Linked DNA regions of Pueribacillus theae. Each later gene encodes a partner of the first gene's protein in a complex. Links are inferred from orthologs where the notes say so. Each region holds a gene or a part of one and is shown on either strand. Other genes may lie near its edges.

Region 1 (2,862 bases):
GGCCAGGAAGAGAACACCATTCGAAAAATTGTTGAACTTATTTTGGAAGAGAAAAATCCAGATCTTAAAAAACTCCGTGAAGACACGGCGATTATGATGTCTTGTAAACTCTCAATAAAAGCCAATCACTTCCTGAGGAATGAAGACATGGTTGCACTGCTGGAATCCCTCAGAAACTGTATCGATCCTTATACATGCCCGCACGGGCGTCCAGTTCTTATTCATTTCTCGACATATGAATTGGAAAAAATGTTTAAGAGAGTGATGTGAAGCAATTGAAGAGAGAGCGTTTGCTCGTTATCGTCGGGCCAACCGCTGTTGGCAAAACGGAAATCAGCATCGAGTTGGCAAAACGATTTGATGGCGAAATCATCAGCGGAGATTCGATGCAAATTTATCGCGGCCTTGACATTGGGACAGCGAAAATTACGCAGGATGAGATGCAAGGAATTCCACATCATATGATCGATATTAAGGAGCCTACTGAGACATTTTCAGTTTCTGAATTTCAGGAGCAAGCACGCCGTTTCATTTCCGAGATAAGCAGGAAAGGCCGTCTTCCAATACTTGTCGGCGGAACAGGGCTTTATGTTCAAGCGATTACACATGATTATCAATTTACCGATATCGGTTCAGATGACATGTTTCGAAAAGAGATGGAGGAATTCGCTGACAAATATGGGAATGAAGCCCTTCACGAAAAGCTGAAAACAAAAGATCCCGAAAGCTATAAAAGAATCCATCCGAATAACCGCAGAAGAGTGATACGGGCGTTGGAAGTGATAGAAAATACCGGGGAACCAATAACAGCGAATAAAGAAACGAGTCTGGCCATCTATGATGCGATATTCATCGGACTTACAATGGATAGGGAAAAGCTTTACGAAAGAATAAACCGGCGCGTCGATCATATGGTTGAAAAAGGACTGATTGAAGAGGCGTATCATTTATATAAAAAAGGAATCCGAAATTCCCAAGCTGCCCAAGCAATCGGATATAAAGAGCTTTTTCAGTATTTTGACGGAGACTTGTCAAAAGATGAAGCCATTGAATTGCTAAAACAAAATTCTAGAAAGTATGCAAAAAGACAATTCACTTGGTTCAAAAATAAAATGCAAATTGACTGGTTTGATATGTCGGATCACCCCAACAAAAAAAAATATGAAATCATTGAATATGTTGCAGGAAAGTTAAACCGAATAGAGAACCAATAGGTAAGCAGGAATGTGAAAAGAGGAGGACTACGAATGAAGCAGCAGATCAATATTCAAGACCAATTTTTAAATGCTCTACGACGTGAAAATACTTTCGTCACCGTATATTTAACAAACGGGTTCCAGCTAAAAGGCTTAATTAAAGGATTTGATAATTTTACAGTCATGTTGGAATCTGAAGGCAAACAGCAGCTTATTTACAAACACGCCATCTCCACCTTCGCCCCAAGCAAAAATGTTAAATTTTCAGATGACGAAAGCTAAAATGCTCCCAACTGGGAGCATTTTTTAATGAGGTAGCTTTAATACAATTGATGAGTCAAAAATCAACAGAGAGCTTTACTAATCTGGCTTCCGGCCTCTGATCTCTAATTTCTGGAAATGGGCTTTTGTCACACTTTTTTTCCGTTTTCGTATACTAATTACGGAAAAAGAAAAGTGAGGTGAAGCTTCATGAGCAGCACTACAGTTAAGAGAACGAGTGGGCAAATTAATATTGTTTTAAACCAACGAAAAAATCAGACCAACTCATCAATGATCGACGGCATGGATTTGACGAAGCATTATCCTCTTGAAAAAATTCAAAAAGAATTAAATACCCTTGTCGGCATGGAAGAAATTAAACGTTTTATAAATGAAATTTATGCATGGATTTATATTAATCGCTGCCGTAAAAACATTGGTTTGAAACAGGAGAAGCAAGCGCTCCATATGCTATTTAAAGGTAATCCCGGAACAGGGAAAACAACGATTGCCCGATTTTTGGCGAAGCTGCTTTATGAGATGGAAGTGTTGTCAAAAGGCCATTTAATTGAAGCGGAGCGGGCGGATCTCGTCGGTGAATATATCGGCCACACGGCACAAAAAACACGGGATCTTGTTAAGAAAGCCCATGGCGGGATCTTATTTATTGATGAAGCTTACTCATTGGCAAGGGGCGGGGAAAAAGATTTCGGAAAAGAAGCGATTGATACGTTAGTGAAAGCAATGGAAGACAACCATCAGGATATTATTTTAATTCTTGCCGGGTACCCGAAAGAGATGGACTATTTTATGTCAATGAATCCTGGTATGCCATCTAGATTTCCTCTTGTTGTTTCTTTTCCAGACTATACGAATGATGAATTAATGGAAATTGCAAGACGGATGTCACATGAAAGAGATTACGTATTGTCAAAAGAAGCGGAATGGAAAATAAAGAATCATCTTGAACGATATAGAGCAACCAATTCTCGCACATTCAGCAACGCGCGCTATATTAGAAATTTAATTGAAAAGTCGATTCGGAAGCAAGCAGTCAGACTGTTAAAAGATGAAAATTTCGATCGAAAACAACTCATGACATTGCTGGCGGTAGATGTACAACTAGAAGACGACGCATAATTTTGATATGATGAATACACGAAAACAGAAGTGAAAGAAGGTTGCTGATTGATCGAAAAAGAAGAAAAGGAAAGAGCCGTCCTTGTAGGATGTGAACTTCCGCAAATGAACAGCACACAATTTGAAGAGTCAATGAAAGAGCTGGAAGCATTGACGGAAACAGCAAATGGCAGCGTCGTTCACGTTTTTACCCAAAAGCGCGAACGAGTTCACCCTGCTTTTTATATTGGAAAAGGTAAATTAAAAGAGATACAGGCTTTTATTG
Region 2 (5,650 bases), on another replicon or contig:
GAAAGCAAATTAAAACCAATTGCTTTACGATTGTTATCTCTTTTTTCTATTTAGGATGATTTTTTTAACATGTAGCTTGTTGCAAGGCTTCTTGATATTTCGGATACCACTTTTTCCAGTGAGCTTTACGGTTTTCGATTGCTTGTAGCGCCTCGATTACTTCTAAGCAAACATGCCAACCAGCTAAATCCTTCGTTGTCTGGCCTTTTCATGCAAATCTCCTCTTTTTGTTGAAAGTAAAGAAAAATTTATTGATAATGATTATCAATATCAGTATAATACTTACTATAATTGCGTCTTTATTTATTGTTAATAACTTATTGAGAATGGTAATCAATAAACAACTGAGGAGTGAAGGAAATGGATCAGCACGATTTATTTGATGTGACAGTGATTGGAGGGGGACCGGCAGGGCTTTACTCCGCTTTTTATAGCGGGTTAAGAGAAATGAAAACAAAGCTTATCGAATATCAACCGCAATTAGGCGGAAAAATACATGTTTATCCAGAGAAAATGATTTGGGATGTTGGAGGGCAGACGCCAATTCTAGGCTCAGCACTCATTACACAGCTTGTCGAACAAGGCCTAACGTTTAACCCAGAAGTCGTGCTAAATGAAAAAATAGAATCGATCACACGCAATGGAGAAGGCATGTTTGTCTTACATGCTGCTTCTGGCCAAAAGCATGTTTCAAAAACGGTCATTGTTGCAGTTGGAGGAGGAATATTGAATCCGAAAAAGTTGGAGATTGAAGGAGCAGAGAGATTTGAAGTGTCTAATTTACATTATACAGTAAAGTCATTACAACGCTTTAAAGGGAAAACGGTCATCATTTCCGGTGGAGGAAATTCCGCGATTGATTGGGCGAATGAAATAGAGCCGATCGCAAGGAAGGTCTATTTAACATATCGAAAAGCCGCCTTGGCGGGCCATGAAGCACAAGTCAAGCAGCTTATGAACAGTTCCGCTGTTTGTTTCTTTGATACGTCGATTACAAAATTAATTCCTTGTTCAAATAACGAGAAGATTGAGCGTGTTGAACTGACAAATCACAAAACAGGAGAAAAAACACTTTTGCCAATTGATGAAGTAATTATTAATCACGGCTATGAACGGGATATGTCATTACTTGAAAACAGCGAATTGGACATTGCAAGAGTTGACCATTATTTTATTGCGGGAAATTCAACAAGCGAATCATCTGTTGAAGGCCTTTATGCTGCTGGAGATATTCTGCAATATGATGGAAAATTAAACTTAATTGCGGGTGCTTTTCAGGATGCGGCCAACGCGGTAAACAAAGCAAAGCAATTTATTCAGCCAAATGCAAATAAAACCGCCATGGTCTCTTCCCATCATGAAATCTTTAAAAAGCGGAATCGGGCATTGATAAAACAAATGATGAATGAGAAGTTTAAGTATTAGAGCGAGCGAATGAATAAGCCCTTTTTGAATATGATTACTCTTGGTGAATTAAGTAACGAATGTCCACTAAAATTTTTTCTCGATCAACTGGTTTATCCCTAGAAGCCATATCGTAGAGCGCCCGTACTTGATTTTTATTGTCAATTAAATACATGGTTGTGGAATGCGAAAAGAAATCGCCTTCGACTTTTGTGTATTGCATTTGGAGTTCTTTCGCAATCTTTGCTGTTTCTTCTTCCGTTCCTCTCAGCCATTTCCATCCAGCTGTATCGGCTTGGAAAGATTTTGCATAGCTTTGAATGACCTCACGTGTGTCGTTTTCCGGGTCAAAAGAGAGGGAAATGAGTTCAACCTTATCTCCAAGCAAATCCTCTTTTTTCAACTGTTCCTGGAGAAGGCTAAAATCGGCCATTGTTAATGGACAAAAATCAGGGCACCGCGTATAAAAAAATGCGAGTATTTTTACTTTTTCATTGTTTAATTGGTATCCGTTTGCATGCACTTCTTCCAACTGAATGTCGCTAACTTTTCCTAGAACAGGGAGCTTTTCATTTTTCGGCCAAAGTAAGGTAACAAGGGCAAAACCCGCGATGCTAATGAGGAGAAGAATCAAGGGTACAAACTTTTTATTTTTTTTCACAGCTTTTTTCCACCTTCAAAAAGTAATAATGCAGGCGTTATCATAAGGAAAATGCCAAATGTGCTAAAGAGCATGATGTTTTCATCAATCGTATTTGGATGGGCGGACGGTAGACTGCATAAAGAAGGATTTTGAATGACAGCGCCAAGCATTGTTCCCATGATCCCCCCGATAACCCCATGGTAAAAACCCGATAATCGGGCCTTCGGTGTGACGAGTGAACCGTAAATAGCACCAATCAAGCCCCCGATAACAACCGTTAAAACATAGATGACAGATACGTTCTCTGGCAATAAAAAATAAATGTTCATTCCGCTGTTCAAGCTTAAAATGCTGGCCAAACTTCCCATTGCCATTCTGCGGCTCTGAGTAAGTTTTTCTCTTTTTTTATTCAAAAAACGATAAAGAACCACGCCAATAAGACTATTTATCATAAGAAGGCTCAGGTGAATCATTATCATCTTCAGCATACAGCTCCTTCCTCGATGAGCAGATAACGAGGAAAATTGAAAAAATAAATAAAACCTCAATAAATAGTAGAAATAACGTGCTATTTTTGGCTACCGCGCCGATCATCGGAGACATAAGTCCCATCATTAAACCGTTTGTATATCCTGTTATAAGTGTTTTAAAGTCAAATAATCCTCCAAACAATGCTCCCGCTCCCATGCCAACGACCGTGGTAACTATCGTTACTAGAACGTAGTGCAATGGGAATTGATAGATTAGAATAACCCCTGTCACAACTGCTAAAAAACCCCCGGTTATAGTTGCTGAATTCATGACGGTATGAAAGCCTATTCGGCGACGAATTTTTAAAAGATAAATGTATGCTATACCGACTGCTAACATGTTCGCATAAAGGAGAAAACCTAGATATTTGAACAAAGCCGTCACCCTTTGAAATTTCTTCTCTTTCTCACTCACTGTAGTATATGTGAAACATTTTCCATTAATTGCAAGAAGGTTTTTTCTGTCTAAAAATCATGCGAAAATCCTATTTTTAATCGAAAAAAATAGGGTATGAGACTAGAGAGAACTTTTTACAGGGGAGGAGAAAAGATGAGCGGCACCTTCAAAAGAAACAGTAACAAAAAGGATGAGCAGCTACAGAAATTTCGTTCAAATGATCGCGATAAAAAAATGACGACAAATCAAGGACTGCCAGTGTCAGAGGATGAATTTTCACTCAAGGCTGGCGAACGAGGCCCCACACTTATGGAAGACTTTCATTTCCGCGAAAAAATGACGCATTTTGACCATGAGCGGATTCCTGAAAGAGTCGTTCATGCGAGAGGGTATGCGGCACATGGCGAATTTGAGCTGTACGAATCGATGAAGGACTATACGAAAGCAAAGTTTTTACAGAAACCAGGTTCGAAAACGCCTGTTTTCGTTCGATTTTCTACAGTCGTGGGATCGCGCGGATCCGGGGAATTGGCAAGGGATGTACGCGGCTTTGCGACGAAGTTTTACACGGAAGAAGGAAACTATGATCTCGTTGGGAATAATATACCTGTTTTCTTTATTCAGGATGCCATTAAATTTCCTGATCTTATCCATGCGGTGAAGCCGGAGCCGCATAATGAAATTCCGCAAGCGGCGACAGCCCACGACACGTTCTGGGATTTCGTTGCCAATAACCAGGAGTCGGCACATATGATCATGTGGGCCATGTCTGATCGGGCCATTCCGCGAAGCTTCCGAATGATGGAAGGGTTTGGCGTCAATACGTTCCGTTTTATAAATGAGGAAGGGAAAGCGTTTTTTGTGAAGTTTCATTGGAAGCCTTTGCTTGGCGTCCATTCTGTTGTTTGGGATGAAGCTCAGAAATTGAATGGAAAGAATCCAGACTTCCATCGCCAGGATTTATACGAGTCAATTGAAAAAGGAGACTATCCGGAATTTGAGCTTGGAGTTCAGATTATTAATGAAGAAGACGAGTTCATGTTTGATTTTGATATTCTCGATCCGACAAAAATTTGGCCCGAGGAAGATGTACCTGTAAAAATTATCGGAAAGATGACGTTAAACCGAAATGTTGATAACGTGTTTGCGGAAACAGAACAGGTTGCTTTCCACCCAGGGAATGTCGTACCAGGCATCGATTTTACGAACGACCCGCTTCTTCAGGGACGGCTGTTTTCCTATACGGATACCCAGCTCATCCGTCTTGGAGGACCAAATTTTCACGAATTGCCGATTAATCGCCCTGTATGCCCGTTTCACAATAACCAGCGCGATGGTTATGGACGGCAAACAATCAATGTTGGCCAAGTAAGCTATCATAATAATTCCCTAGCAAAGAATACTCCATCGCCGGCAAGTGAGGAAGACGGCGGTTATGTACATTATCAAGAAAAAGTTGACGGGCGAAAAATAAGGGCGCGCAGCGACAGTTTTAAAGATCACTTTTCTCAAGCAGTCCTTTTCTGGAACAGCATGAGCAATGCGGAGAAAGAACATATTAAAAATGCGTTCAGCTTTGAACTGGGCATGTGTAAGGAAAAGACAGTCCGCCAGCAAGTTGTTGATATGTTTGCCAATGTGAGTCTTGAATTGGCACAGGCCGTGGCAAAAAACGTTGGGGTTGTGCCACCGGAAACCGGCGGATCAAGCATGACAAAAGCTTCACCTGCGTTAAGCCAGGAAAATACGGTTAAAAAACCGGATACGCGAAAAATCGCTGTATTGATTAGTGAAGGTTTTGACCAACGTGCAGGTGAAATCATCGGCGAATTGAAAAAGAAAGGAACTCAGCCTGTTATCATTAGTGAAGAACAAGGTTTGGTAGACGAAGAGAACGGCATGGCAATCGAGGCAGATCATACGTTCTTGACTGCAGATTCCGTATTATTTGATGCGGTGTATGTTGTCGGCGGAGCGAAGATGAGTGAAAAGTTTCAACAGGATGCTTCATATTTTGTAAAGGAAGCATATTCCCACTACAAGCCAATCGGCGCCACACACCAAGGGAAACACTTGCTTGACATGAACAAGCTGACAGGAAATGCTGGTGTCGTGACAGGGGATGATGCCGGCAACTTTGTTGAAAAATTTGTGGAAGCCGTAGCGGAGCACCGGTTTTGGGAGCGGAAAATTTTATAATAATTCAAACACAAACTTCCCTTTTCTAATAGAAATGGGAAGTTTGCTATTCTAAATTATCGATCGATTGGAGGGAAAAATAGAGTGTTTTCTGTGCTATAGGAAGAGGTGTTACCTATTTCTTTTGGGAGTCAATGCCAAATTGATTATAAGCCCCATGCATGACAGGCCCCACATATTCATTTAGCTTCCAACCATGGGTAATGGCGGCATAAACAAAATCCTTCGCTGCTGACACTGCCTCTTTCACCGATTTTCCTTTTGCAAGGTTAGCCGTAATTGAAGCTGCAAATGTGCAGCCGGCTCCATGATTATATGTTGTATCCACTTTATCTTTTTCAAGAAGGGTAAAGTCTTGTCCATCATAGAAGAGATCGACTGCTTTTTCATGTTCAAGTGCCTTTCCGCCTTTAATCACAACATTTTTGGCGCCAAGCTCATGGATTTTTACGGCTGCTTCTTTCATGCCTTCAATTG

The links. The genes of interacting proteins can lie anywhere in the genome.
Region 2: the proteins of hfq (region 1) and DCC39_RS12265 are in contact, whole or in part, in a crystal structure (PDB 3VU3), measured with the Escherichia coli proteins. The link is inferred for Pueribacillus theae from one-to-one orthologs.

Annotation. Positions count from the first base shown.
Region 1 is NZ_QCZG01000002.1:175,293-178,154, reverse strand. It holds hfq (RNA chaperone Hfq), read left to right. Parts: upstream 1-1,247; coding sequence 1,248-1,478; downstream 1,479-2,862. Other genes in the region: hflX (GTPase HflX), read left to right, coding at 2,646-2,862; spoVK (stage V sporulation protein K), read left to right, coding at 1,668-2,597; miaA (tRNA (adenosine(37)-N6)-dimethylallyltransferase MiaA), read left to right, coding at 267-1,214; mutL (DNA mismatch repair endonuclease MutL), read left to right, coding at 1-270. UniProt on the Escherichia coli protein: RNA chaperone that binds small regulatory RNA (sRNAs) and mRNAs to facilitate mRNA translational regulation in response to envelope stress, environmental stress and changes in metabolite concentrations.
Region 2 is NZ_QCZG01000026.1:9,185-14,834, reverse strand. The notes cover bases 2,699-5,650. They hold DCC39_RS12265 (catalase), read left to right. Parts: upstream 2,699-3,127; coding sequence 3,128-5,173; downstream 5,174-5,650. Other genes in these bases: pdxK (pyridoxine/pyridoxal/pyridoxamine kinase), read right to left, coding at 5,289-5,650; DCC39_RS12270 (hypothetical protein), read right to left, coding at 2,699-2,953. In the rest of the region: DCC39_RS12285 (NAD(P)/FAD-dependent oxidoreductase), read left to right, coding at 361-1,425; DCC39_RS12280 (SCO family protein), read right to left, coding at 1,460-2,065; DCC39_RS12275 (hypothetical protein), read right to left, coding at 2,062-2,535; more of DCC39_RS12270, read right to left, coding at 2,489-2,698.